One region of the Limnohabitans sp. INBF002 genome, then DNA from elsewhere that is predicted to be linked to it. Evidence: predicted binding sites of a transcription regulator. Region 1 holds the regulator's gene; the other holds the start of a gene.
What was found. Region 1 encodes sigma-54, which starts transcription at its own class of promoters, with help from an activator protein. Its sites were predicted from a motif close to TGGCANGNAANCTGCTTT; they were not measured.
Positions count from the first base shown of each region.

Region 1 (14,966 bases):
GTGGGACGTCGTCGCGCACCATGCCATGGTCAAACGATTCGTCATCAAAACCTGCATCGCCGTTTTGGTTGACGTCTTCGTAGGGCGACACATAGTCGGTGGGCGGCGAGTAGCGCGCACGGCGCGCCGCGCCCGCAATGCCTGCGGCTTCGATACGTTCGCCATACGGTGGGTTGACCAGCATCACGCCCGGCACATCGCTGGGGGGCATACGCTGCAAGGCATCGCCACCGCGCAGCTGCACGGCGTGGGCCACGCCTGCGCGCTCGGCGTTGCGTTGCGCGAAGTCGACCATACGAAAGGCCACGTCACTGCCGTAAATCGGCGCACGCGGCTCGCACTCTTGCGCGCGCGCGTTGTCGAGCAAGCCGTGCCAGACATGCTCTTGGTAAGGAATGAGTTTTTGGAAGCCAAATTTGCGCATCGAACCCGGTGCAATGTTGCAGGCGATTTGCGCCGCTTCCACCGCGATGGTGCCGCTGCCGCAACACGGGTCATACAGCGGCACGCCTTGGGCCACGAGGCCTTCGGGGTTGGCCGCTGTGCCGTCGCCTTGGCTCCAACCGCTAGCGGCCAGCATGGCGGCAGCGAGTGTTTCTTTCAAAGGCGCATCGCCTTTGTCAGCGCGCCAGCCGCGCTTGAACAAGGGCTCGCCCGAGGTGTCGATATACAGCGTGCAATTTTCGGTGGTCAGGTGGGCGTAGATGCGGGCATCGGGCCATTGCGTGTTGACATCGGGGCGCACGCCAAACTTGTGACGGAAGCGGTCGGCCACTGCGTCTTTGATTTTGAGCGCCGCAAAGTTCAAGCTCTTGAGCGGGCTGTGCTGCGCGGTGATTTCGATTTTGAAAGACTCTTTGGGCGAGAACCACAGCTCCCACGCCACCTCGCAGGCCGCGCGGTACAGGTCTTCCTCTTGGCGATATTGGGTGTGCGACAACTCCACCAACACGCGCTGCGCCAAGCGGCTGTGCAGGTTGAGCAACAACACATCGCGCCACGAGGCGCGCACCATCACGCCAGCACGGAAAGCGCGCAAGTCGTCGTCGCCCACGCCGGTGATGCGGCGCACTTCCTCGGCCAAATAGGATTCGACGCCTGCCGCACAGGGCAAGAAGAGATGTAATTGATTCATAGTTTCACCAGTTGAGGACAGCGCAAATTGGGCCTGTCCCGCAAGTTATCAGAGGGCCTTGCGCAATGTCGTGGGCGCAATGCGCAGCGCCTCACGGTATTTGGCCACGGTGCGGCGGGCGCACTCAATGCCTTGCTCTTTGAGCATTTCGGAGAGCTGATTATCCGACAGCGGCTTTTTGGGGTTTTCGCTCGCCACAAATTGCTTGATGAGCGCGCGCACCGCCGTGCTGGAGGCGTTGTTGCCGCTGTCCGTCTCCAACCCTGAACCGAAGAAATACTTGAGCTCAAACGTCCCAAAAGGGGTGCTCATGTATTTGTTGGTCGTCACGCGGCTGATGGTGGATTCGTGCAGCCCCAGCTCCTCGGCAATCTCGCGCAGCACCATCGGGCGCATGGCGAGTTCGCCGTGGATGAAGAAGTTTTTCTGGCGCTCAGCAATCGCATTGCTCACACGCAAGATGGTGTCAAAGCGTTGTTGGATGTTCTTGATGAACCAACGCGCTTCTTGCAAACGCTGTTGCAAGCCCGCATGCGCTTCGCCCTTGCCGCCTCTGAGGGCATTGGCGTAGATGTCGTGCACACGTAAGCGAGGCATCACATCGGGGTTCAATGCCACTTTGAATTTTGGCGTCATGGTCGACTTGCCCACGCGCGTCACCAACACATCAGGCACCACCACATGGCGCTCCACATCGGCAAAACGACGGCCGGGCTTGGGCTCTAGACGGCCAATCAGGGCAATGGCCACTTTGACATTGGCTTCGCTGTCACCCACGATGACCGCCAAGCGTTTGAAATCGCGCTTGGCCAACATCTCCATGGGCTGCTTGCACATGAGAATGGCGGTGTCGCGAATCTGCAAAGCTTCTTCGCCTTTGGGCGTCAAGGCTTTGAGTTGCAGCGTCAAACACTCGGCCAAATCACGCGCGCCCACACCCACAGGTTCTAGGCTTTGCAGCAGCGACAAGGCCACTTGGAAGCGGTGTTCGAGTTCTTCAATTTCCTCTTCATCGTCACCACCCAAACCTTCGGCCAAGCTGCGCAGCGTGTCTTCGAGGTAGCCGTCGTCGTTGAGGTTTTCAATCAAGTAGCGCAAGGCCGCTTGGTCAGTAGGGCTCAAGCGCAAAGCCAAAGCTTGACGGTGCAAATGCGAGGTGAGCGACTCTTGCATGCGCGCCAGCTCGGTGGCGTCTGCGGTGTCGCTGTCGGCGGTGTTGTTGTTATTGCTGGCGGGTGCGTCGCCGCCCCACTCAGAATCGTCGGCTGAGAACTCCACGCTGCCATCACCATCCCAGCTTTCGGCCACGCCATCCACGCTGGGTTCGGTGTCACTGGCCGTGTTGTCCACGCTGATTTCAGACATGCCGCCATCGAGCGATGGCACTTCGCGGACAGGCTCGACTTCTTCGTCACGGGTAGGGGCATCGGCTTTGTCGAGGCCAAACTCTTCGCGCGGCGCTTCTTCAAACTCTTTGTCGAGAAACGGGTTCTCGTCGAGCATTTGCTCAATCTCTTGGCTCAACTCCAAGGTGGACAACTGCAACAGTCGGATCGACTGCTGTAACTGCGGCGTGAGCGCCAGATGTTGGGAGACGCGGAGTGATAAGCCTTGCTTCATCGTTTCGCTCCGAAACGATGAGCGACAAAGGGCCGCCCCAAGGCGCGAAGGCCCCCTCGGGGGGCAGCGAAACACGAAGTGATGAGCGTGGGGGTCTGCATGCCTACATTCGGAAATGTTCGCCGAGGTACACGCGACGCACGTCGGCGTTCTCGATGATTTCGCGCGGCGTGCCCTGCGCCAGCACACGGCCATCACTGATGATGCACGCGTGGTCGCAAATGCCCAGCGTTTCGCGCACGTTGTGGTCGGTGATGAGCACGCCCATGCCACGCGCTTTCAAGAAGCCAATGATGCGCTGAATCTCAATCACCGCAATCGGGTCGATGCCAGCGAACGGCTCATCCAACAAAATGAAGCGCGGGTTGGTGGCCAAGGCGCGCGCGATCTCTACGCGACGGCGCTCACCGCCGGAGAGCGCCACAGAAGGCGATGCACGCAAATGGTCCACGCGCAACTCTTGCAGCAGCGAGGTCAAGCGGGTTTCAATTTCCTCGTGCTTGAGTGGCTTGCCGTCTTCACCGCGTTGCAGCTCCAACACGGCGCGCACGTTGTCTTCCACATTCAGTTTGCGAAAGATGGAGGCTTCTTGTGGCAAATAACTCAAACCCAAACGCGAGCGGCGGTGAATGGGCAAATGTGCCACCGGCTGACCATCGATGGTGATGCTGCCACCGTCGGCGCGCACCAAGCCCACGATCATGTAGAACGAGGTAGTTTTACCCGCGCCGTTGGGGCCGAGCAAGCCCACGACCTCACCTTTTTTCACAGAAATCGACACGTCGTGCACGACCTTGCGGCTGCCATAGGATTTTTCCAAGTGGCGGGCTTCCAAACGACTCTCTGTGGTCTCAGCGGTGTGTGTGGGTGAAAGCGTTTCGATCACGGTTTATCCAATGTTTTGCTGCGTGGCGCCAACACGGCACGCACCCGACCACCGCTGGCCTTGCCGCCTGCTTTGGTGCGTTGGCCATCGATGCTGAAGACATCGGTCAGGTTTTCATAAATGATGAGTTTGCCGGTCATCGTGTCATTCAACACAGCACCGCGGTAGCGGCGCACTTCGGCGTTGTCGATGAGTTTGACGCGGTCTGCTTTGCCATCAAATTCGATGCGCAAAGCCTCGCCTTCCATGAACTCGTCATTGCCTTCTCGCTTTTGGCGAAAGAAAGCACGCTTGTTCGGCTCAGGAAGGATGACGCCAAATTGATAACCATCGGCGTCTTCGCGCATCTCAATGCGCGTGCCGCGCATCACCATCGTGCCTCGGGTCAACACGGCACGTCCGGTGAAGATACTGACTTGGTTCAACTCGTCATGAACCAAGCTGTCGGCTTCGATGTGGGTGGGCTTCTCACGATCTGCTTTTTCTGCAGACGCCGCTACCGGCACGATGGCCATCAGCAAAGCGAGGGAGAAAGAAGCAAATGAAGTCAAGGCACGAATATTGCTCGTTAAGTTGATGGCATTCTAACCATCAACAAAGCAATTTTCGTGCTGACCCAGCTGGAGTTAGCGGCCGCGGCGTACTTCGCCGATGAGGTATTCAGCAACCTGCAAGGCACGGTCCATGGTTTGGGTCAGCGAGCCGTCTGTGTAGAAGCGGCCAGCCACGCCCAAGGCAGGCACGCCTTGGACCTTGAACGCGTCTTGCAGCTGCGTGGCGCGGCGTGCTTTGGTGGCGACGCCAAAGCTGTTGAAGGTATCCAAAAACTTCTTCTCAGGCAAACCATTTTTGTTAGCCCAAGCCGCCAAGACGGGTGCGGTGTTGAGCTGCTGGCGCTCGGTGTGAATGGCATGGAACAGTTTGCCGTGCATGGCATCCACCAAGCCGAGCGACTCAAACACGTAATACGCACGTTGTTGCGCTTCAAAGTCGTCACGGAAGCGCACGGGCACGCGCTGAACCACCACGTCTTTAGGGGCCGCTTTGACCCACGCAGCAAACTGCGGCTCAAACGAATTGCAATGCGGGCAGCTGTACCAAAAAAACTCGATCAACTCAATCTTGCCTGCGCCCACATCGGTCGGCACGCGCTTGTCGAGCGACAGGTAATCCGTGCCTTCCACCGGCTTTTTGGCAGCGGCAGGGCTTTGTGCTTGCGCAGCCAAGGGCAGACCAGCCACAGACGCTGCGCTGATGGCGGCTAAAGAAAAATCACGACGTTTCATGGGTTACCTCTTGGTGTTTAACGTTGCACCCGCACCATGGCGGAATCAATGTGAGCAGCTTCGAGCTTGGCGCGCACGCGCTCGGCTTCAACTTTGTCCATCGGGCCCACACGCACGCGGTAGACCGTGCGGCCGCCTTGGTCGCGCTCGCTGATTTTGGCGTCTAAGCCCAATAAGGCGGTTTTGGCGCGTTGCGCTTGGGCTTCGTCGTTGCTGCGATAGGCGCCAGCTTGGACAAAGTAAATGAATGGGTCCGTGCTGGCGGGCTTAGCCTCGGCAACAGGTTCAGCGGCTTTGGGTTGGGGCGCTTTTGTTTCTGCAGGCGGGGCTTCAGGTGCTTTTGCCTCTGGCTTTGCTTTGGGCTCTGACTTGGGTTCAGCGGCTTTCACTTTGGCCAAATCACCCAAGGGGTCTGCACTCTTGGGGTCAACCTTGACCGCGGCGTCTGGCTTAGGCTCTGCTTTGGCTTCATCGGCTTTGTCGCCCGACTTAGCGCCCTTTTTGCCGTACAGCGGTGCGTTGGGGTCCCAGTCTTTGTTCTTCTCGGCTTCGGCAGCGTCGGAGTCTGCCGAACGCGTTTGGCCTTTGTTCATGAAAGGCATGGGCACTTTGGTCACGTACACCGCGACGCCCAAGGCCACGGCGAGGCCCACCACCAAACCAATGATGAAGCCCACCAAAGTGCTGCCGCGTTGCTGATTCATGCTCAAAGTCTCCGTCGTATTTACATGCTGGCGGGGGCTGACACGCCCAACACCGCCAAGCCATTGTGCAGCACCTGCGCGGTGGCAGCCACGAGTGCAAGTCGCGCTTTTTTGACCGCTTCGTCGTCCACCAAAATGCGCTCGGCATCGTAGTAGCTGTGATAGCTAGCAGCCAGGTCGCGCAAGTAGAAAGTCACGTCATGCGGCGCAAAGTCGGCCGATGCTGCCGAGAGCATGGCGGGATACTTGGCCAGCTGCAACATAAGCGCTTGCGCTTGTGGGCTTTCGAGCGCCGACAAGTCCACCTCTTTGAGCGAAGCCACATCGCCACCGTCTTTGTCGACCCATGCGCGCAGCACCGAGCAAATGCGAGCATGCGCGTATTGCACGTAGTACACAGGGTTGTCGTTGTTCTTTTGCACGGCCAAGTCCACGTCGAAGGTGTACTCGGTGTCGGGCTTGCGGCTCAGCAAGAAGAAGCGCACGGCGTCTTTGCTGGTCCACTCGATCAAATCGCGCAGGGTCACGTAGCTGCCAGCGCGCTTAGAAATTTTCACTTCCTCGCCGCCGCGCATCACGCGCACCATGGTGTGCAACACGTAGTCGGGGTAGCCCTCGGGAATGCCCACATTGGCGGCTTGCAAGCCAGCGCGCACGCGGGCGATGGTGCCGTGGTGGTCCGTGCCTTGAATGTTCACCACCTTGGTGAAGCCGCGCTCCCACTTGGTGATGTGGTACGCCACGTCCGGCACAAAGTAGGTGTACGTGCCGTCTGTCTTTTTCATCACACGGTCTTTGTCGTCGCCGTAATCGGTGGACTTGAGCCACAAGGCGCCGTCTTGCTCGTAGGTTTTGCCTGCGGCTTGGAGGCGACTCACCGCATCGGCCACTTTGCCGCTGGTGTAGAGGCTGCTTTCCAAGTAATAGTTGTCGAACTTGACGTCAAAGGCTTTCAAGTCGAGGTCTTGCTCGTGACGCAGGTAGGCCACGGCGAATTCGCGCATGCCGTCCACATCGTTCACATCACCGCTGGCGGTGAATTCGCGGTCGTCGGACTTGACGGTTTTGCCAGCCAAGAAATCGGTGGCGATGTCTTGGATGTAGTCGCCGTTGTAAAACGCTTTGCTCTCTGGGTTCTCGGGGTCCACCGGCCAGCTGGCATCGCCGGGTTTGATGCCTTGGGCGCGGAAGTGCGTGCTCTTGGCCAAGGTGTTGATTTGCACGCCCGCGTCGTTGTAATAAAACTCGCGGTAGACGTTGAAGCCTTGCGTGGCAAACAAATTACAAATCGCATCGCCCAGCGCGGCTTGACGGCCGTGGCCCACATGCAGCGGGCCGGTGGGGTTGGCAGACACAAACTCGACCAACACGCGTTGACCGTTGTCGGCTTGGAAGCCGAATTGTTCTTTGGCAGCCAACACCTCGCGCACGATTTGCTGTTTGGCGGCAGGCTTCAAACGGATGTTGATGAAGCCGGGGCCTGCAATTTCGATGTCTTGCACCCACTGTTGGTACACGGGCGCGGCCAGCAACGCGTCGCGCAGCTGTTCGCCGAGCTGACGTGGGTTGAGCTTGAGGGGTTTGGCCAACTGCATCGCAGCGGTAATGGCGAAGTCGCCATGCGCGGCGACCTTAGGAGATTCAAAAGCAGCCTTGTTGCCAGAGCCGGGCAACAAACCGTCGAGGGCTTGGCTCAGGGCGGCCAGCAATTCTTGTTTAACTTGGAGCATGGCTAGATTTTACGGGGCGGACCTGTCCTTCATAAGAGTGGGCGATTTTTTTGGCATGATGTGTACCCATGCGCGACGCCCACGACCTCTCCCCCACCGACCGTTTTCAATACACCCCCACCCTGTCGTGCGTCATGCCCGCCTACAACGAGGGCAAGAACTTAGGCACCTTGGTGCCGCAGGTGCTGCAAGCCTTGCAGGCACTGGGTTCGCAAGTGGAAATCGTGCTCATCAACGACGGCAGCCGTGACGACACGGCGCAGGTCATTCAAGCGCTGTGCGAAGCGCACCGCGAGGTGGTGGGCATCAACTTGTCACGCAACTTTGGCAAAGAAGCCGCACTGACGGCGGGCATTGACGCCGCACGCGGCGAGGTGGTCGTGCTGATGGACGCCGACGGCCAACACCCTGTGTCGCTGGTTGCCGATATGGTGAAGCGCTGGCGTGAGGGCTCGGACGTGGTGTACGCGATTCGCCGCACACGTGACGACCAATCGGCCTTGCACGCGGGGCTGACAGGCATGTTTTACAAGCTCATCAACATGGGCAACCGCGTGAAGATTCCCGCGCACGCAGGCGACTTCCGCCTGATGGATCGCCGCGTGGTGGAGGCCTTGAAGCAGCTGCCCGAGCGCAACCGATTCATGAAGGGCTTGTACGCCTGGGTGGGCTTTGCCAGTACCGCGATTGACTACGAGCCGCTGCCACGCGCAGCGGGCGAAAGCAGCTTTGGTTTGCGCGGCTCATTTGCGTTGGCACTGACTGGCGTATTGGCGTTCTCCATCGCACCGTTGCGCGCCCTGACCATCACCGGCTTGATGCTGGCGATGTTGGCTTTGGGCTACGGCGCATGGGTGGTAGCCGAGTATTTTGTTTGGGGCATTGATGTCCCGGGCTACGCCACACTGGTGGTGGGCATGATGTTTTTCAGTGGCATTCAGCTGCTGTCGATTGGCATCCTGGCTGAATACGTGGGTCGCATTTACGAAGAGGTGAAACAACGCCCCATGTATTTGGTGAGCCAACGTTGGGGCGCGGGCTTGTCTTTGGCGCCGGTCAAAGCGACAGCGCCTGCGGTGATCGACAACGACCCACCGCACCCCGTCTAAAGCATGCGTACCGGTTTTTGGTTTTTAGTGGTGGGCGCAACAGCCGCGGCGGTCCACATGGCTGTGTTCATGCTGGCCACGCCCTACATGTGGCCCGAGGTCGCGAATGCGGCGGGCTTTTGCATTGCATTTGTGGTGAGCTTTGCAGGGCACCGATTTTTAAGCTTCAGCGATGCGCAGACCAGCCTGTGGCAAAGCTTTCGCCGCTTTGCGGCCACGGCGCTGGCAGGATTTGCCGCGAACGAGGTGATGTTTGTGGCATTGCTGCGAGGCTTGAATTTGCCCGATTGGTTGGCGTTATTTTTTGCGCTGGTCTTCGCATCCGCGCAGACTTTTTTGCTCAGCCGCTTCTGGGCTTTTCGCCGCGCTCGTTGAGCCGCGATACAAAACCCACGCATCGTCTTTGTAGACCTCGGTGAAACCAGCATAGGTTTCGCTACGAAACGCCTTTCGCCAACGTGGCGCCAACACCCATGCGTGTTCATCGGTGCGTAGCTCGGCCAAGCGCGACATCGGTTGCAGCACAGCCCCCGCGGGTTTGTCGAAGTCCACGCCGTCCATGAGCTCGCGGCGCCAATCGTCGCCGGCTTCTTGTTCCTCGCGCGCCCAGTCTTGAATCACTTCTATCGGGCGTTGGCGTTGGGCATAGAACATCACGTCATAAGGGTAGTCGTCCACCACCGCCAGCACATCGCTGGGAGCCACTTGGCACACCACCGCTTGGGCCACGCCACGTGTGCTGCGCTCTAGCGTGAACACGCCAGCGTAGTGATTGGCAAAACTGGCCACCGCCACGCCCACCAGCGACAAAGCGCCAAACAACCAGGCGCTCCAAGCACGCGGTGCCAAATGGCGCTGCCACCACAAAGCCGCCAAGACTGCCAAGGGCGGCATCACAGGCAAGGCATAACCAATGAGTTTGGAATTGGGAATAGAGAAAAAACCAAGAATGGCCAGCACCCAAATCCAGCACAACGCCACCCAAGTACCGTTGTCGTTGGAGGGTTGCTGACGCACACGTTGGCGCACGCGCTGAACGCCATCAGCGGCTACAAAGAAAACCCAAGGAAACAACAACACCGGCACAGCCACGCCGTAGAACCACCAAGGGCGCGCGTTGTTGAACGTGGTGGCGGTGTAGCGGCCAAACTGGTGCTTGCCAAACATGTAGGCCAACATATCGGGGTGCTCACGCGCAGCCAGCACAAACCAAGGCAAGGCGACCGCAGCAAAGAGCAGCAAGCCACTCACCCAAGGCAAGGCCAAAATCTTGCGCCACTGCCAGGTGTAAGCAATCCAAACAAACAGCACGAGGCCGGGCAACAACAAACCAATCAAGCCCTTACTCAGCACGCCCAAAGCGCACGCCACAAAACCTGCGCGCGCCCAGTTGGCATGCAAGCCACCTTGATGCATGAAGGCACGGGCAAAGCACCAAATGGCCACCCCCATCCATGTGGCCACCATCATGTCGGTGTTCACATATTGACCGGCGACCAAAAATGTCATGCTGGTACCCAGCACCCAACCTGCGCGATGCGCCACGTCGGCCCCGGAGAAATGACGCGCGCAGGCCACCATGAGGCCCAGCATCAAACACGCATGTAGCGCCACCACCAAACGCGCAGCCCAAGGCGTTGCGCCAAACACGGCCATGGAGGCCGCTTCGAACCAGTACAAAAGCGGGGGTTTGTGAAAGAAAGGAATGCCATCAATGCGTGGGGTCAACCAGTCGCCACTCATCCACATCCATCGACCCACTTCCGCGTAACGCCCCTCGTCGGGGATAGAGAGCGGACGCTCGGCGGCCAGGACCAGCAACAACACCGGCAAGAGCCAAAGGCCCCAAGTGCGCCAGCGAGGAGATGCAAAGAAAGAAGAAATCATGTGGGTCTCAAGCTTGTATAAGTTTGCCGCTGCCGCGCACCAAACGCACGCGGGCGTCAAACATGTGCTGCACAAAATCGTGTCCAGCGAGATAAGCAAACTCTCGCTTGCGTGCAGGACCAATCGCATCGTCCGCCTGTGCCGACACAGCTGGGTGACACATGATGAGGGCGGTTTTGTCTGCTGGTAAGTGCGCGAGCCAGCCTTGCATGTGGCGTGCGTAGTCGTCCATGCCCCCCTCAAAACCGTAGGCACCCGACAGCGGCCCCACCGTGGGCCATGCGTGGTGCTGGGCCCATTTGGCGAACGCTGTTGCCCCCATGGCAGAGATGACTTTGGCCTTGAGCCCAGGTTGTGCGACTTGCGACACGCGTAGCCAAGGACGCTGGGCGGTATGGCCATAACGGCGCATCAGCACCTCGACCAAGGCATGACGAAAGACCGCAAATTGCTGGATGTGTTGGTGGCCATCGATGTGATCGGGGGGCGCTTGCCACAAAGCCTCAAAGGCATCAAGCTGTCGTTCAATTTCGTCTTCAATGCTTTGTTGGTTGTAGAGGCGTAGCGCAGCCCGCAGCATGACCGCACCCAAGCGGTCGCCGTGCCCTGCTTCCATCGCAAAGCTGCTGGTCCAATCCAAATGCACCCCCACGTCCAAGCGCTCACGCATGTCACGCAGGGCCGCCACATCTTCAGCCCAACGGGGCGACAAGCTCATCACGCTGGTGGCGCTCAAGCGACCGAGCACAGCCAAAGCAACGATGCCTTGCGATACGGGTGCATTCAGCGCGTAGTCGTCTGCACACAGCACGACGTCTTTGATGTGATCGAACGTCATGCAGCCGAACTCCAGTAACTCGCATGACCGTAGTGGTCTTTGAGAAAATCAATCCACAAGCGCAAGCGCAGGGGCAGGTGTTTGCGCTGCGAGAACACCGCATAAATTCCGTTGGGAGGTGCGGCGAATTCTTCCAATACAGGCACCAATTGCCCACTGCTGATTTCAGACTCCACCTCCCACGTGCTGCGCCATGCAATGCCGTGGCCCGCCAAACACCAGTCATGCAGCACTTGGCCGTCTGAGCAATCCATAGGTCCACTGGGGCGCAGGTGAATCACCTCATGGGTTTGGCTGTCGATGCGCTTGCCCGTCACAGGCACACGGAACGCCCAGCCGCGTGTTTGTGATGCATCGCTGGAAAGCGTCAAGCATTTGAAGCGCATCAAGTCACTCGGCACTTTGGGGGTGCCGTAGCGTTTTAAAAATTCGGGGGTGGCCACACACAAGCGGCGGTTGTCGGCCATGCGCACACTCACCAACGATGAGTCGGGCAAATCGCCCACGCGCACAGCACAATCAAAACCTTCGGCGGCCAAGTCGACCACACGGTCGCTCAGATTGAGTGACACCGTCACATCGGGGTGCATGCTGTGAAACTTGGGCACCAACGGAGCCACATGACGACGGCCAAAACCTGCAGGCGCGGTAATACGCAAGTGTCCACTGGCTTTAAGGCCACCCGCACTGACGCTCGCTTCGGCATTGGCCACATCGGCCAGCAAGCGTTGACAGTCTTCGAGGAATGCCGTGCCTTCGTGTGTGAGCGTGATGCGTCGCGTGGTGCGCACCAAGAGCTTGACGCCCAAGTGCGTTTCTAAGCTGTCCAAGCGACGCCCCATGATGGCGGGTGCCACGCCCTCGGCTTTGGCCGCAGCGGTCAAGCTGCCCTTCAAGGCCACCGACACAAAAGACTCAAAGGCTTTGAGTTTGTCCATGCATCAATTATCCACGGGCGTGAAAGCGGCTCCCAACCTAAAATCAGCTGCATGAATACCCAAGCGCCTACGCATCAACCCAGCCGAATCACCCGCGCGATTGCGCTGTTAGAGCACCTCGCACCCGCATGGTTTGCCATGGTCATGGGCTGGTGTGGTTTGTCACTCGCGTGGTTGCGCGCCACCGATGTGTTGGGCGACACCGCCCTTGGCTTAGGACTGGTGGGCTCTCTTTTTGCCCTATTTGTATTTGTCTTGCTGTGCATTTCATGCGTGGTGCGTTTGACGTTTCACCCCAACGCCGTGGCGGCAGATATGCGTCACCCTGTGCGTCACGCCTTCATGGCGACCTTGCCTATTTCTATTATGTTGTTGGCAACCTTAGGCATCCATTTGTTTTGGGGCACAGACCGCACGCTCGACACAGCGATGACGTTTCTGTGGTGCGTGGGTTCGATCTTAGAAATTGTGGCCACGGTGTGGGTGGTTGAACGCTGGCTCAACAACGCTGAGAACGGTGGTTTGCAGTGGAGCACATTCACCCCTGTGTTTTTCGTTCCCGTGGTGGGCAATGTGCTCGCACCACTCGGCGGTGTGAGCATTGGCTTAGAAGCATGGGCCACCGCTCAGTTTGGCGTGGGCGTATTTTTGTGGCTCGTGTTGCAAACCTTGTTGTTTGTTCGTTTGGCCCAAGCCGGCCCCCTGCCTGCGCGCCTAGCGCCCAGTTGGTTCATCACGCTGGTGCCCCCATCCATTGGAGGCTTGAGCTTGTTGCAACTGGATGCGCCTTTAACTTTGGTATGGATGGCGTGGGGGATTGGTGTATTCTTTTTGATACTGGCGTCGACACAAGTAAACATCATTCGCGAACAACCTTTCAGCATGGCCAACTGGGGCATGAGCTTTCCGCTGGCTGCCTTCACCTCACTCACTTTGCGTATGACGCAGGCGCCCGGCGGTGCTTGGTTGCAAATGCCAGCCACCTTGCTGTTGGCGATCACATCGCTGTTAATTTTGAGCTTAACTCTCAGCACATGGCGTGGCTTGCGCCATGGTCAATTGCTGGTGCCTGAGAAGTAAAAACACAGCCACAAAGGATTACCACCCTATTTGTCACGACAGCCCAAAAGCTGGCGATGCAATCACCCCAGTGCAATCCAATAAGATTCGTCCTGATTTCCCCTTTTTGATTTATCCAGAGAGACCTCACCATGAGCCAAGACACCACCAAGCGCACCCAAGTGCGCAGCTTGCAAGTTGCCACCAACTTGTACAAATTCATCGAGACCAAAGTGTTGCCCGACACCGGCGTGAGCAGCGATAAATTCTGGAAGGGTTTCGACGCCATCGTGCAAGACTTGGCGCCGAAAAACATTGCCCTGTTGGCAGAGCGTGACCGCCTGCAAACCGAGATGGACACATGGCACAGCGCCAACCCAGGCCCCATCAAAAACATGAAGGCCTATCGCAAGTTCTTGGAAAAAATTGGCTACCTCGTGCCACAACCCGACAAGGTCAAAGCCACCACCAAAAATGTCGACGCTGAATTGGCCCTGCAAGCTGGCCCACAACTGGTGGTGCCCGTGCTCAATGCACGTTACGCCTTGAACGCGGCCAACGCACGTTGGGGCTCTTTGTATGACGCCTTGTATGGCACAGACGCCATCCCAGAAAAAGGCGGCGCAGAAAAAACCGCGGGCTACAACCCCAAGCGCGGCGCCAAGGTCATTGCCTATGCACGTCACGTGCTGGACCGCACCGTGCCTTTGAAAAGCGGCTCGCATGTCGACTCCACAGGCTACGCCGTGGTGAACGGCGAATTGGTCGTCACCCTCAAAGGCGGCAAGACCACCAAGCTGGCCAAGGCCGCTCAGTTTGTGGGCTTCCAAGGCAAGATGTCTGAGCCATCGTCGGTGCTGTTCGTGCACAACGGCTTGCACCTTGATTTGCAAATCAACCGCAACACCCCCATCGGCGCGACAGACCCAGCCGGTGTGAGCGACTTGGTGGTGGAAGCTGCCTTGTCGACCATCCTCGACTTGGAAGACTCTGTGGCCGTCGTGGACGCTGACGACAAAGTGCTGGCCTACAGCAACTGGTTGGGCATCGTCAAAGGCACCTTGACCGAGACGGTTGAAAAAGGTGGCAAAACGTTCACACGTGGTTTGAACGCCGACCGCGAATACAAAGGCAAAGACGGCCAGCCCGTCAAATTGCACGGCCGCTCATTGCTGTTCCTTCGCAACGTGGGCCACTTGATGACCAACCCCGCCATTCTTTACAAAGGCAAAGACGGCGCGATGCACGAAATCCCAGAGGGCATCTTGGACGCTGTGGTCACCACGACCATCGCTTTGCACGACTTGCAAGGCCACGGCAAAAAAGGCATCCGCAACTCACGCACAGGCTCTGTCTACATCGTCAAACCCAAAATGCACGGCCCCACCGAAGTGGCGTTTGCTTGCGAGTTGTTTGGTCGCGTTGAGAAGGTTTTGGGCTTGTCAGACAGCACCGTCAAGCTGGGCATCATGGACGAAGAGCGCCGCACCAGCGTGAACTTGAAAGCCTGTATCGCCGCAGCGGCCAGCCGCGTGGCGTTCATCAACACCGGCTTCTTGGATCGCACCGGCGACGAGATGCACACCGCCATGCAAGCAGGCCCCATGTTGCGCAAAGGCGATATGAAAACCAGCGCATGGATTCAAGCCTACGAGAAGAACAACGTGTTGGCTGGCTTGTCATGCGGCTTGCGCGGCAAGGCGCAAATCGGCAAAGGCATGTGGGCCATGCCCGACTTGATGGCCGAGATGCTGAAGCAAAAAATTGGTCACCC
Region 1 is NZ_AP027055.1:2,408,280-2,423,245, forward strand. It holds gene QMG15_RS12050 (THUMP domain-containing protein) at 1-1,135, opposite strand, end outside; gene QMG15_RS12055 (RNA polymerase factor sigma-54) at 1,184-2,755, opposite strand; gene lptB (LPS export ABC transporter ATP-binding protein) at 2,859-3,641, opposite strand; gene lptA (lipopolysaccharide transport periplasmic protein LptA) at 3,638-4,156, opposite strand; gene QMG15_RS12070 (thiol:disulfide interchange protein DsbA/DsbL) at 4,268-4,927, opposite strand; gene QMG15_RS12075 (SPOR domain-containing protein) at 4,945-5,631, opposite strand; gene argS (arginine--tRNA ligase) at 5,652-7,361, opposite strand; gene QMG15_RS12085 (glycosyltransferase family 2 protein) at 7,430-8,470, shown strand; gene QMG15_RS12090 (GtrA family protein) at 8,474-8,845, shown strand; gene QMG15_RS12095 (glycosyltransferase family 39 protein) at 8,768-10,357, opposite strand; gene QMG15_RS12100 (ChbG/HpnK family deacetylase) at 10,365-11,195, opposite strand; gene QMG15_RS12105 (LysR family transcriptional regulator) at 11,192-12,133, opposite strand; gene QMG15_RS12110 (SLAC1 anion channel family protein) at 12,185-13,213, shown strand; gene QMG15_RS12115 (malate synthase G) at 13,345-14,966, shown strand, end outside.

Region 2 (14,966 bases), 950 kb from region 1:
CGAAAACACAGGCCGCATGCGCAAGCAAGAGCTGATGTTTGCCATCATCAAAAAGCGCGCTCGCGCGGGTGAACAAGTGTTTGCCGATGGTGTGCTCGAAATCTTGCCCGACGGCTTTGGCTTCTTGCGCAGCCCCGACACCAGCTACACAGCCTCGACTGACGACATCTACATCAGCCCCAGCCAAGTGCGCCGCTTCAACCTGCACACCGGCGACATGATTGAAGGCGAAGTGCGCATCCCCAAAGACGGCGAGCGCTACTTTGCACTGACCAAGCTTGACAAGGTCAACGACGATCTGCCTGAGAACAACAAGCACAAGGTCATGTTCGAGAACTTGACCCCGCTGTTCCCCCGCGAACAGATGAAGCTGGAACGCGAGATCAAGGGCGAAGAAAACATCACCGGCCGCATCATCGACATCATCGCGCCCATCGGCAAAGGCCAACGCGCCTTGGTCGTCGCCCCGCCCAAGAGCGGTAAGACCGTGATGATGCAGCACATCGCCCACGCCATCGCGGCCAACTACCCCGACGCCCACATGATGGTGTTGTTGGTGGACGAGCGTCCCGAAGAAGTGACCGAAATGCAACGCTCGGTGAAAGCCGAAGTGATTGCCTCCACCTTTGACGAACCCGCCGCACGCCATGTGCACGTGGCTGAAATGGTGATTGAACGCGCCAAGCGTTTGGTGGAATTGAAAAAAGATGTGGTCATCTTGCTCGACTCCATCACCCGCCTCGCTCGCGCCTACAACAACGTGGTGCCTTCATCGGGCAAAGTGTTGTCTGGCGGCGTGGACTCCAACGCCTTGCAACGCCCCAAGCGCTTCTTTGGCGCAGCACGCAAAGTGGAAGAAGGCGGCTCACTCACCATCATCGCCACAGCCTTGGTCGACACTGGCAGCCGCATGGACGAAGTGATCTTTGAAGAATTCAAAGGCACAGGTAACTGTGAAATTCACCTCGACCGCCGCTTGTACGAAAAGCGCGTGTTCCCAGCCATTCAGCTCAACCGCAGCGGCACACGCCGCGAAGAGTTGTTGTTGCCACCCGAGATCTTGTCAAAGACCCGCATCTTGCGTCAGTTCATGTACAACATGGACGAAATCGAATCCATGGAAATGGTCTTGAAGAGCATGAAGGCGACCAAGTCCAACGTCGAGTTCTTCGACATGATGCGTCGCGGCGGTTAATCCCCGAATCAATTCGGGACCAAAAACTCCCGACTGATGCTTGCGCCAATTTCATTCACGCGGTCCAAAAACTGCGTGAGGTAGGCATGCAGCCCATTGGCCAAAATTTCTTCAATGCGGCTGAACTCCATCTCGGCGCACAACTTGCCTGCTCGGCGATAGCTTTCTAACGAGCGATCGTCCGACACCATGGAGATGTTGTTCACCACTTCGTTCAAGCACGCATGCAGCGAGCGCGGCATGTCGGCGCGAAGAATCAACAACTCGGCCACGCGCTCGGGGTGAATCACATCACGGTAGACCTTGCGGTAAATCTCAAAGCCCGACACGCTGCGCAAAATTGCGCTCCAGTGGTAGAAGTCGTGCTGCTCAGTTTTCTCTGTGCCATCGGCAAACAAATCACCATGCACGGCGTGGAACTTCACATCCACCAAACGTGCGGTGTTGTCAGCTCGCTCTAGGAAAGTGCCCAAGCGCATGAAGTGCAAAGCTTCATCCATCAGCATGGTGCCCACAGTCACGCCGCGTGAGAGATGCGAGCGGAACTTGACCCATTCAAAAAACTCGCCGGGGTCGCTCTCCAACAAACCGCTCTTCAAGATGCGGTTGAGTTCCAACCACGTTTGATTTTGCGTTTCCCACACTTCGGTGGTGAGGCTGCCGCGCACAGCGCGTGCGTTTTCACGCGCAGCGCGCAAGCACGAGATGATGGAAGACGGGTTGTTCTCGTCCTTCACCATGAACTCCATCACGCGTTGTGGCGTGATGTCGCCGTGACGGGCTTGGTAGGCGGGCAGCAATTCACTGATGGACAGCAAGCCTTCCCAGCCCAGCAGCGCCACTTCGGCAGACTGCGGCAGCAAAGAGGTTTGGTAGTTCACGTCCAACAGGCGTGCGGTGTTCTCGGCTCGCTCGGTATAGCGAGACATCCAAAACAGGTGGTCAGCGGTACGGCTCAGCATAGTTAAACCTCAAGAATCCATGTGTCTTTGGTGCCGCCGCCTTGGGACGAGTTCACCACCAGTGAGCCTTCTTTCAGCGCCACGCGGGTCAAGCCGCCGGGCACCATTTGCACGGTCTTGCCGCTCAACACGAAGGGACGCAAATCGATGTGGCGCGGCGCAATGCCGCTCTCCACATACGTGGGGCAGCTCGACAAGCTCAGCGTGGGCTGCGAGATGTAGCCATCGGGCTTGGCCAGCAACACTTGGCGGAACTCTTCAATCTCAGCCTTGGTCGCGGCAGGCCCGACCAACATGCCGTAGCCACCTGCGCCGTGCACTTCCTTCACCACGAGCTTGTCGAGGTTGGCCAGCGTGTACGCCAAGTCGTCTTTCTTGCGGCATTGGAAGGTGGGCACGTTGTTGAGGATGGGCTTCTCGCCCAAATAGAACTCAATCATTTGCGGCACATAGGGATAGATCGACTTGTCATCGGCAATGCCGGTGCCCACCGCGTTGCAAATGTTCACATGACCTGCTTTGTAAACCTCCATCAAACCGGCACAGCCAAGGGTCGATGTGGAACGGAACACACTGGGGTCCAAGAAGTCATCGTCCACACGGCGGTAAATCACGTCCACACGCTTAGGGCCGCGTGTGGTGCGCATGTAGACGAAGTTGTCTTTCACAAACAGGTCTTGGCCTTCGACCAACTCCACACCCATTTGTTGCGCCAAGAAGGCATGCTCAAAGTAAGCGCTGTTGTACATGCCAGGCGTGAGCACCACCACGGTGGGGTTGTCGGTGGTGGATGGGCTGCTGGCCCGCAAAGTTTCTAAGAGCAAGTCTGGGTAATGCGCCACCGGGGCCACGCGGTGTTGGCTGAACAGCTCGGGGAAGAGGCGCATCATCATCTTGCGGTCTTCCAGCATATAGCTCACGCCGCTGGGCACACGCAAGTTATCTTCGAGCACGTAGTACTCGCCGTTGCCTTGGGCATCAGGCGCACGCACGATGTCGATGCCGCTGATTTGCGAATACACCTGATGCGGCACATCCACCCCATGCATCTCGGGGCGGTACTGCGCGTTGTTCAAAATCTGCTCACTCGGAATGAGGCCGGCTTTGAGAATGTTCTGCTCGTGGTACACGTCGTGGATGAACATGTTCAACGCATTCACGCGTTGCACCAAGCCTTGTTGCATGCTCGTCCACTCGTGGGCGGGAATGATGCGAGGAATCAAATCAAACGGAATCAGGCGTTCGGTGCCTGCACCGTCTTCATCCTTGTCGCCGTACACCGCGAAGGTGATGCCGACGCGACGAAAAATCATCTCGGCCTCTTCGCGCCTGTCGCGCATGGTCTGTGGGTCTTGGCGCTTGAGCCAATCCAAGTAGTTCCGGTAGTGGGGGCGCACCGCGCTGTCGATAAACGGCAGCTGGGCATACATTTCATCAAACTTGTGCATCTTGGGAACTCCTAGCAACACTTACGCAAATTGGATGCCAGCCTTCAGAATACGTGTTGCCAATAGCGTTGTCTTTGATTTCGCTCACATTGCACCAAGTTGGGTTGCTCACTGCGCCATGTCGATGCACCACAACGGGGTATTTGCACCACGAGCACCCCTAAATCGCTGTAGCGACGCAGCACATCAGGCCTAGGGTGACCAAAGCGGTTGCGGTAGCCCGCTTGCACGATGGCGACGCTGGGCTGCACCGCATCCAGAAAGGCTTGCGTGGACGATGTGGCGCTGCCGTGATGCGGCACCAGCAGCCAATCGGCTTGTAGGGCTTGGCCGCTTTCCAGGAGGTTTTGCTCTTGGGCGGCTTCGATGTCGCCCGCGAGCAAGGCCGACACGGTTCTGTCTTTGTATTGCCGCGCGTGTGTGGGATGTAAGGCCACATCGCCTGTGCTGCTGGCCTGCAAACGCGAAGCCGTCACGCGCAACACACAACTCAGCGCATTGGGTTTGAGGTTGCGTGTGTAGTCAGCCGCACTCGGATGCAACACCTCAAACTGCACACCATCCCACGTCCACGACTGCCCGCGCTCACAGCGCTGCATAGCGCCTAATTGCTGCAACGGATGCTCTGATGGAATAGAAGTCAGCACATCCGCTTGCGGCTGCATCGCCATCACCGCAGGCGCGCCACCGCTGTGGTCGCTGTCTTGGTGGCTGATGACGATGCGGTCTAGCCGCTCACCCCAGGCACGCAGCAGTGGCACCAGCACACGTTGGCCGGCATCGGTCTCGGCCGAGTAACGCGGCCCTGTGTCGTACAGCAAGCTGTGCGTGGCCGTGCGCACCAACACCGCGTGGCCCTGCCCCATGTCAGCCGCCACCAGTTCAAACATACCGTGTGCAGGGCGCGGTGTTTGCCAACTGAGCACCGGCAACACCAAAGCCACACCAAAACAACGCAACCACATGGGCAAGCGCATAGCCCACACGCCCATACCCACTAGCGCGGCTGCCCCCGCCCACAAAGGCGCAGCAGGTGCAGACCATTGCGCCCACGACACACCCGCGCACGCTTTGAGCACCCACACCAACCCCTGCAAAGCCTCAGCCGCCAAGCTCCATGCGAATGGCAACACCAGCCCCAACAAACACAGCGGCGTCACCACCAAGGTCACCCATGGCACGGCCAGCAAGTTGGCAAACAAACCCACCACCGACACTTGGTGAAACAGCAGCAAAGTGAGCGGGGCCAAGCAGACACTCATCAACCACTGCTCGCGCCACATGCGTTGGGCAGCGGCCCACAGCGTGGTGGCAGGCGCATGCGAACCCGATGCAAACAGCACACCCACCGCCACAAAGCTCAGCCAAAAGCCAGCTTGCATGAGCGCCCACGGGTCTAACGCCAACACCACCGCACACACGCTCAACCACACCTGCACCCAAGGCCAACGCAAACCATACACGCGCAGCAGCGTGACCACCGCCAACATCCACACTGTGCGCTGTGCGGGCACGCCCCAACCCGTGAACACCGCATACGCCAGCGCCACCGCTGCAGCACACGCACTTGCGGCAATGGGCGCGGGTAGCCACAAGCTCCAAGGTTTACGGGGCGACCACACATCGCTGCGCCGCCACAACCAGCCCACACACAAAGCTGCCAGCCACGCCAAGCCCGTGATGTGCAAACCCGAAATCGCCATCAGGTGCGCCACGCCGGTGGCACGAAACACATCCCAATCCGCACGCTCAATCGCCGCTTGGTCACCCACCAACAAGGCCGACACAATGCCGGCCACTGCACGGTCGGCCACGCGTGCGTCGATGGCGCTGCGCACGCGCTGACGCAGCCGCTCCACGGGATGAGCCCATGTGCTGCCTAACCATTGCGGCGGTAAGTCTTTGGCTCCGTTGCGCACATAGCCCGTGGCTTGCAAGCCCTGCTCCCACAGCCACAGCTCGTAATCAAAACCGTGTGGGTTGATGTGGCCATGCGGCGCTTTGAGGCGCACCGCCCATTGCCAACGGTCGCCGGGACGCAAGTCTGCAGGCGGAGGTTGCACTTTGTCGTCATTGCCATTCAATCGGTTGCCGTACCAACCCAGCAGCAACTGCGGCGGCAGCTGCACCAGTGCGCCATCGCTGTCGCGAGCCGATTCCACCTCGAAGCGAAACCGCGCGCTGTCTTCCATGCGCTGCGGCAAATTGATCACGATGCCCACCACGTGCAAAGTGCGGCCTTCGAGTGCGGGGTTCAAAGCGCTTTGGGCGTAGTGGCTGGCTCGTGCGCCTGCTTGGGCAAAAGCCAACGCACCTGATAACACGCCCACCAACGCAAACCAAACAGCGGCTTGTGCCCCTGCGCCAGACAACACACGGCTGACGCGCACAACAACAAAAGCAACCGCTATAGCCGCTGCCCCCAAACCCCAATACACCTCCCCCGCCCACAACTGCGCCTGCTGCAACTGCAAAGCCGTGCCCGCAATCCAGCCCAAGGCCAAAGGTGTGATGACAGAAAACATGGCCGCATGTTCAGTGCAACGTGGCGGCACGTGGGCGATGCCCACTCACAAGTTAAAAAGCCCCAACCATTCGGCAGGGGCTTGAGGCATCTCAGAGGTGCTGGGTTTAGCCCGCAGCGGCCTTGGAACCGCCGCACACTTCTTTCTTCAAAGCGGCCAGATAAGTATTAGGACGAATCGGGTATTCGCGTGGACGCCATTCGTGCACATCGTCCGAGGCCACTTCTTTGCCCTTGCCCATTTGCTTGTCAAAGTAGCTCACAGACAGGCGCACCACGGTGTCGTTCTTGCAGTACATGCGCACGCGCAACATCATCGACTTGTAGCTCTCGCCCGTGGGGGTCTTTTCAGCCTTGGGCAAATCGGTCAACACCCAAGCAAAACGCGACACGTGCACGGGCATGACCGCTTCTTTGTCGAAGTAATACGTGGCTTCGTCTTCCTTCACCAGCTCGCTCCACTCGGCCGAGGCAGGTGCAGCCCAAGCCAAAAGGCTGGTCAACACGAAAGCAACAACAGAAAAATGGCGTGAGCGCATGGTAGATATGAAAGATAAAACTGACTTGTCTAGGGTATCGGCGGGGCTACTGAAAACTTGAGCAAGAAATGCGCACCACTTTGGCGCGCAAGTCGGACTGCGTGATGAAATATGTCTACTGATTTGGGGGAATGCCAAAGCGCTGCGCTAAGGCCTTGACCTGGCATGGGTGAGCCGCCTGCACCTGCGCTAACACTCACGCTCTTGGCTTCGTAGCTGGCTTTGTTTTCTATGTCGCTTGTCGTTAACGTGCCGCCTGTGCTGAAGGCGTTTTTGTTGTTGTCTATCGCAGCTTGCGTGCTGGTAATGGCGCCGCCTTTGAGGTCGGTGTTGCCTTGCACGTTGACGGTGAAGCCACCATCGCCTGCTTTGATGCCGCTTTGCTCCGTCACGCTTGCATAGGTACTGTTGATGTCGCTTTTGGCGTAGTTAACGCTGCCGCTCATGCCTGCTCCCACCATACCTGATGCGCCTATTTGTTGGTTTTTCTCAACATAGGTGGCTGTGTCTTGCAGGCTTTCAATGTTCAAGTTGCCGCCTACCGTGGCTGTTACTTGTTTGCCCTCTACCGTCGCACCTTTGACATTGGTGTCTGAGCCGCTCTTGATGCTCACACTGTCTGCGCCTGCAATGTGCGTGTTGGTGTACGTGGTCTCGCTGCCGTTGCCGTTGCCACCGCCTTTGCTGACGCTGCCTGTAAAACCAAGACCACCACCACTCGCCCCTAGTTGCAGTGCAATACCAACACTGGCGCTGCTGTTACTGCTGTCGCTGGTTTGGGTGCTGGTGTTTTGGGCTGCCGTTAAGTTGACGTTGTTGTCGGCTTCTAGGTTCACTTGCCTGCCGCTCACGTCGCTGCCTTGGATGGTGAGGTTGCTGTCCGCCCCAGCGCCTGTCGCTTTGATTGTGGTGGCACCGCCTGCTTTGACGGTGCTGCCTCTTGCTGTATCACTTGTGGCGGTGCTGTTACTTTGGCTGCTGCTTTGACCGTAGCTCAAAGACACTTGAATGCCGCCTGCTTTGTCTGCGGCATTGGCTTGTGCTACTTCTGGACTGCCATCTGCGCCTTCAGCACCTGTTTTGACCATACCATTTTCATCGCCCTGTCCCGATTTGAGAGCATCGGCAGCCATCTTCACGTTGGCTGCAGCGTTTGCTGCGCCTAGTGCTTTCATACGACCATCGCTGGTTTGTGTCGTGGCCTTGATTTGGCTTTGTGCGTTTTCTAACGTGCTAAGCACCGTGCTGGTGACTGCCAAAGTGAGGCCGCTTTGCTCAAACTTTTGTTCTGTGCTTTGTTTGTTGGTTTCTCGGGCTTCTTGAATGTCCACCGTCTTGGCTTGGATGGTGATGTCTCCATTAGGTGCAACCACATCGCTGCCCACTTGTTTGTATTGGTTGCCCGCGGTGATGCTCACGTTGCCACCTACGCTGCCCACCGTGCTGGCTGCAGCTGTGGTGGTGGTATCTTTGCCATCATTGCTTTGAGTGCGAGTGCCGTAACTCAGGCTGAGGCCACCGCCACTTAAGAAGCCCGTATCCGTCTGTTTGCTGTAGTTGCTTTGCTGGCTGGTGTTCTGCGCGGCTTCAATGCTCACATTGCCACCAGCTGTGAGTGTGGTGCCGTTGTCACTGACCACGTTAGAGCCTTTGACATTGATGTCCTTGGTGTTGGCCGCAATGTCTACCGTGCCACCACCAAAATTACTGCCAACCGCTGTGCTGGTGTTGCTGACATTGCGTGTCACCAAGGTTGACCCGCCCAAGAAACCACCGCCACTGGATGTCTTATGGGCTTCGTCTAAGTTGGTGGTGTTTTCTCCTGCCAAGATGTTGACGCTGCCACCGGCTTGCACTCCCAGTGCTTTGGTAGCCTGCACATTGGCTGCTGTGGCTGTCAGGTCATTGCCTGCCTTGAGATTGACATTTCCACCGCCACTAAGGGTGCTACCTACAGCTTGGGTGTTGCCGTAGTTCAGGTGGTTGTCCGCATCCCACGTGATGTTGTTTTGTTCGCCTGTCTGAACAGAAGCAAGAGTGAAGTTGTTGCCCGCACTTAAGCTGGTTGCACCACTACCCGCGTTGCTGACCACGCCTGCGACGATGTTCATGTCTCTGCCTGCGCTGGCCACCAATGTGCCGTTGGCTCCCGAAACGTATAAACCCGCCACACGGTCAACACCTGTGCGGCTAAAGTTGGCTGAACCAACTTGTGTGTTGGTGCTTTGGGTGGTGGTTTGAATATTCAAATCTCGCCCTGCGGTTGCACTCAGACTGTTGATTGCACCGATGCTGCCGCCAATGTTGTTGAGATCTTGTCGTGCGGCCACACTCACATCGTTGCCACCAATACGCCCGCCTAAGTTATTGACGTTTTCAGCCGTGAGGCTGACCACGTTGCGCCCAGCGATAGTGCCACTATTGGTCAAATCGCCACTGAGGTTGATATTCACGTCTTTGCCTGCAAGCAATGCGCCGCTTGCGTCCAAGTCACCCGGTTGGACTTTGACATACACCTGAGGTACGAGGACTTTTTGGTTGGAGCCATCCGGCAAGGTGACTGTTTGTTCCACCAACCACACGATGTCGCTGGTGAGTTGGGCAACTTGCTGTGCTGTCAAGGCGATGCCCGGGCGCAAGTTGTATTTCTGGCCAAACGTGATAGCACTGGTCATCAGCGCCTTGTATTCTTGTTCGTCGCTGGTGTAGTCAGCTAAGAAGCGGCGGCCTGTCAGTTCTGCCACCTGCTCGCGGATAAGCTTTTGTTCATAGAACCCATCACCTAAGCGTTTTTGAGTGACTGTGGGATCAAGGCTTAAGCTCTGAGTAATGTAGTCGCTGCCTAGCCAAAGTTTTCGGTCAATGAAACGGGTGTCTGTTTCAATCAGATAGGCCGAAGTGAGCGATGGGTTGTTCTTGTACAGGCTGCTTGTGGGCAGTGTGGTCGGAGGCACGGCCCCATTGCGTGCATTGGCAAACCCTGCGCCGCTGGTACTACCCGAAACTGCAGCTTGAGTGCGCACGCCCACCTGTGCGCCACTATTGCTGGATGCAGTAATTTGCGCGACCACCACCGTGCTGTTGGCTGTGCTGTCATAGGGGCCTGTTTGCCATTCGTCATGGGCATGAACACAGTTGATTGAGATTTTTCCGCAAATGCCCGAACCTGGCACATGCACCAAGGTGTAAGTCGTCCCAACGTCACGGATGCTCTTGGTTGCCATCACATCCGTATTCGCTAACGTGGATGAACCAATACTCAACACACCACCCGCCAAAATGTGACTGGCATAGTTGGTGGCGTTGGCTGAATTCAAGTTGATGTCACCACCTGCCAAAATTTGCGCTGGATCACTGGCCGTTTGATATGGCAAATAGGTTGTGCGTGTGAATACCCGATATAAACCAGAGTTGATATCTTCTCGAACGTTTAACTCTGTAGTCGCCACTCTGATCTCGTAAGCAAAGTGGTCATTGGTGTTGTTAACTGTGGCACTAGAAAGGCTTAAGTTACGGCCTGCCTCAATCGTTGCGCTGTTGTTATTTAATGTTGCCGTCGATCCTGTTGCTCGACGATTCGCATCCAACGCCCCACCTATTGCCATATCTCCCACGCTGTAGATGAGGGCATGCTCTCGGTTGGTCAATGTGCCGCTGATGCCGAGGTCTAGACGATCACGCGCTGCAATCGTGCCTGCTTTGGTCACACCTGCAATGGTTTCGGTGTTGTTAGTGAGATTGATCGCTGCAATACTGAGGTGGTCGCCATAGATTCGGCCTGTGCCAATATTGGTCACTGTGTTGGCATTGACTTGCGTGTCCACACCGTCAATCAATCCTCGGTTAGTCAAGGTGCTGTTTGCATTGACTTGGGTAGTGTTGGCTGAGATTTCGCCTGTGGCTGTGTTGTCTATGTTGTTGGCCGTGAGGTTGTACACCAGAGCCGTTTTGAAGTTGAAGACGCTGAATCGAAAAGCAAGGTGTTTCGATGGGCAGTGTCTGCGAAGTCGCTTTTTCGGGGACAGACAGTCGAACATCCGAGGTGCGCTCAAGTTGCTGCCTCAATTGCTGGTCTTGTTGCTGCTGCCTCTGCAACTCTTGCCGGTTACGAATGCCAAGATCACCCTCTTGAGCGGAAGTGATTTGAGCTGAAACATTGATGGCCAAACATAAGACAGTCACTAGACTCGCAACTTGGTGTCCGCGTCTTAGTACCAAGAGCTGTGCTAGATAATGAAGCATTGAAGTCATTCTTTAAATTAACTATTTATTACTCATAATATCGAATTAAAATTAACTAATATTTACTTCTAGTTAAATATTAGCTTGGTGTTTAAAACACGACCAAGCCCCCGTGCACGCACAGCAATACAAATCATGCGCATGCCCCAAAACGTGCACCGCATTGGCGCATCAGGCTTGGCGCGTGTTTTGCTAGTTGTAGTTCATGTCTATCCATGCCGCACTCCACCACGTCACCCACTACAGCTACGACCGCTTGGTTGAGTTAGGCCCGCAGGTCATTCGCCTTCGCCCTGCTCCCCACTGCCGCAGCAACGTGATTTCGTACTCACTCAAGGTCGAGCCCGAGCACTTCATCAACTGGCAGCAAGACCCGTTTGCGAACTACCAAGCGCGTTTGGTGTTTCACGAGAAGACCACCGAGTTCAAAGTCACGGTGGACTTGGTGGTGGAGATGGCGGTGTACAACCCGTTTGACTTCTTCCTCGAGCCACACGCCGAAAAGTTCCCCTTCGCCTATGGCGTCACCTCGGCGCAAGAACTGGCCCCCTACTTGGTGACCAACCGCTTCACGCCCAACTTCAAGCACTACTTCAAGAGCATCGACTTCAAAGCACTGAAGCGCGAGCCAATTCGCACCATCGACTTTCTGGTGGAAATCAACCGCAAGCTGCACGAAGATATTGCGTACACCATCCGTATGGAACCCGGCGTGCAAACGCCAGAAGAAACGCTCACCCTGCGCAGCGGCTCGTGCCGCGACAGCGCTTGGTTGCTGGTGAACTTGCTGCGCCACTGCGGCTTGGCCGCACGCTTTGCGTCTGGTTATTTGATTCAACTCGCCCCCGATGTGAAGTCGCTCGACGGCCCCAGCGGCACCGAGGTGGACTTCACCGATTTGCACGCGTGGTGCGAGGTGTATCTGCCCGGCGCAGGCTGGATTGGCCTTGACCCCACGTCTGGCTTGCTGGCTGGCGAAGGCCACATTCCGCTGGCGTGCACACCACAGCCATCGAGCGCCGCGCCGATTGAAGGCTTGGTGGACGAAGCCGAGGTCGAATTTGGCCATGAGATGAAAGTCACCCGCGTTCTTGAATCGCCACGCGTGACCAAGCCCTACACCGAAGAAGAATGGATGGAAGTGCTGGCCTTGGGTGACGAGGTGGACCGCCGACTGACAGAAGGTGATGTGCGCCTGACCATGGGTGGTGAGCCCACCTTCGTCACCGTGCACGACCGCGACGCACCAGAATGGAACACCGATGCACTGGGCCCGACCAAACGCGGCTTTGCCACCGAATTGGTGCACAAGCTGCGTGCCGAATACGGTGATGGCGGCTTCTTGCATTTCGGCCAAGGCAAGTGGTACCCGGGCGAGCAGCTGCCACGCTGGGCGTTGGGCATTTACTGGCGCACCGACGGCCACCCTTGCTGGCACAACCCCGATTTGTTTGCCGACGAGCGCGTGCCCAGCCAATACACCACCGAAGACGCACAACGCTTCACCCAAACCCTCGCACACAAACTGGGGCTGGACGACCAATACATCACCCCGGGCTATGAAGACACCTGGTACTACCTGTGGCGCGAGCGACGCTTGCCTGTCAACGTGGACCCGTTTGATGCCAAGCTCGACGACGAGATGGAACGCGTGCGCCTGCGCCGCGTGTTTGACCAAGGCTTAGACAAAACCGTGGGCTATGTGCTGCCCCTCAAAGCCGGTGAAGTGGCAGGCGGTCCGCGCTGGAGCACGGGCCCTTGGTTCCTGCGCGACGAGCGCATGTACCTCGTGCCCGGCGATTCGCCCATGGGCTTGCGCTTGCCACTCGACTCACTGCCGTGGGTCAGCCAAGCCGACTACCCCTACGCGATTGAGCAAGACCACTTTGCCGAGCGCAAGCCCCTGCCCCACGCGGCGGCTTTGCGCGCGCAGTACTCGCACCACGCACGTCACACACATTACGACCACCACATCAACACCCACGTGGCAGGCGGCGGCTTAGCCCAAGGCGGCACGGTGGGCCTGCAAACGGGTATGGGTGAAGACGGCTTTGTGCCCGGCACCGCACACCCTGTGCCAGCCAAAGACCAATCGGCGCATTGGATCACCCGCACCGCGATTTGCGTGGAAGTGCGCGATCCATCGCGCGCCAACGGCCCTGCCGTTGAGTTGAAGGCGATGGAGAACCCACAAGGTTTGATTTACGTGTTCATGCCGCCGCTCGGCGACTTGGAAGACTACCTAGAACTGCTCAGTGCCATCGAAGCCACGGCAGAAGAGTTGGGCGTACGGATCGTGTTGGAAGGCTATCCGCCCCCACGCGATGTGCGCCTGAAAGTGCTGCAAGTCACGCCTGACCCCGGTGTGATTGAAGTCAACATCCACCCCGCCCACAACTGGCTGGAAATCGTGGACCACACCGAGTTCTTGTACAAGGCCGCGTTTGAATCACGCCTGTCGGCCGAGAAGTTCATGACCGATGGCCGCCACACCGGCACAGGCGGTGGCAACCACATCGTGATGGGCGGTGCCACGCCAGCGGATAGCCCGTTCTTGCGCAAGCCCGAACTGTTGGCATCGCTCATCTTGTATTGGCACAACCATCCGTCATTGAGCTATTTGTTCAGCGGCATGTTCATTGGCCCCACCAGCCAAGCACCGCGTGTGGACGAAGCACGTAACGACCAAATTTACGAGCTAGAAATTGCACTGGCAGAGATCCGTCGACACAGCGAGAAATTTGGTCTGAGCAGCGCCGGGCCGTCCCAAGCTGCGAAAGCCCCCTCGGGGGGCAGTGACCCACACGCAGTGGGGGAACGTGGGGGCGACACATTCATGCCACCATGGATCGTGGACCGCACGCTGCGCAACCTGCTGATTGACGTCACAGGCAACACACACCGCAGTGAGTTTTGTATCGACAAACTCTACTCGCCAGATTCATCCACAGGCCGCTTAGGCTTGCTCGAACTACGCGCTTTTGAAATGCCGCCGCACGAACGCATGAGCATCGTGCAACAGCTCTTGCTGCGCGCCTTGGTGGCTCGCTTTTGGGAAGCCCCCTACCAAGCCCCTGCGACGCGTTGGGGCACCGAGCTGCACGACCGCTTCTTGCTGCCGCATTTCGTCAAAGCCGACTTTGACGATGTGCTGACTGAGCTGGGCGATTGTGGTTTTCAGTTTGACCCTGCCTGGTTTGCGCCGCACTTTGAATTCCGTTTTCCACGCGTGGGCGACTTGCAAACACTGGGCATCAACCTCACGCTGCGCAACGCCTTGGAGCCTTGGCACGTCATGGGCGAAGAAGGCTCGAGTGGTGGCACGGTGCGCTATGTGGATTCGTCGCTGGAACGCATCGAGGTGCATGTGGCGGGCCTCAACCCCAGCCGCCACACCATCACGGTCAACGGCACGCCGCTGCCATTGCAACCCACAGGCACGGTGGGCGAATACGTGGCTGGCGTGCGTTACCGCGCATGGGCGCCGTCATCCGCATTGCACCCAACGATTGGCGTGCATGTGCCGCTGACGTTTGACATTGTGGACACGTGGATGAAGCGCTCGGTCGGCGGCTGCCAGTACCACGTGGCGCATCCGGGCGGGCGCAACTACGACAGCTTTCCTGTCAACGCCTACGAGGCTGAAAGCCGCCGCTTGTCGCGCTTTTTCCCGCTGGGCCACACGCCGGGCAAACTCGATGTGCCGCAAGCCACCGTGGGGGTGCCTGCCAGCAAAGAGTTCCCGTTCACGCTGGATTTGCGACGGGTTTAAAAACATGGCCAAACCCGAAGGCGGTGAGACAATGCAGCCACTGTGCAAAAGCCCTCCTCACCCCCTTCAGCGTCTGTTGCCTCGCCACGTTTGGTTGACGTGGTGAAAGGCCTTGCACATCCCGCCGACAGCGGGCACTTTGATGAGTTGCAAGGCAAGTGTTCGCCTGCCGCTACATCGGTAGCCAAAGCAATGGCAGAAGAGGCAAATGCACATGACCTATCTTCACCTTGGCGCACGTTTTTTGAACAGCTGGGCAACACCGGCCTCGACGACCTAGACCG
Region 2 is NZ_AP027055.1:1,458,872-1,473,837, forward strand. It holds gene rho (transcription termination factor Rho) at 1-1,195, shown strand, start outside; gene QMG15_RS07200 (alpha-E domain-containing protein) at 1,204-2,157, opposite strand; gene QMG15_RS07205 (circularly permuted type 2 ATP-grasp protein) at 2,160-3,605, opposite strand; gene QMG15_RS07210 (DNA internalization-related competence protein ComEC/Rec2) at 3,650-6,130, opposite strand; gene QMG15_RS07215 (surface-adhesin E family protein) at 6,237-6,635, opposite strand; gene QMG15_RS07220 (hemagglutinin repeat-containing protein) at 6,698-10,606, opposite strand; gene QMG15_RS07225 (transglutaminase family protein) at 11,116-14,682, shown strand; gene QMG15_RS07230 (circularly permuted type 2 ATP-grasp protein) at 14,785-14,966, shown strand, end outside.
Region 2: a site for sigma-54 is predicted at 11,089-11,106, ahead of QMG15_RS07225 (transglutaminase family protein). Genes of this name have one in related genera too.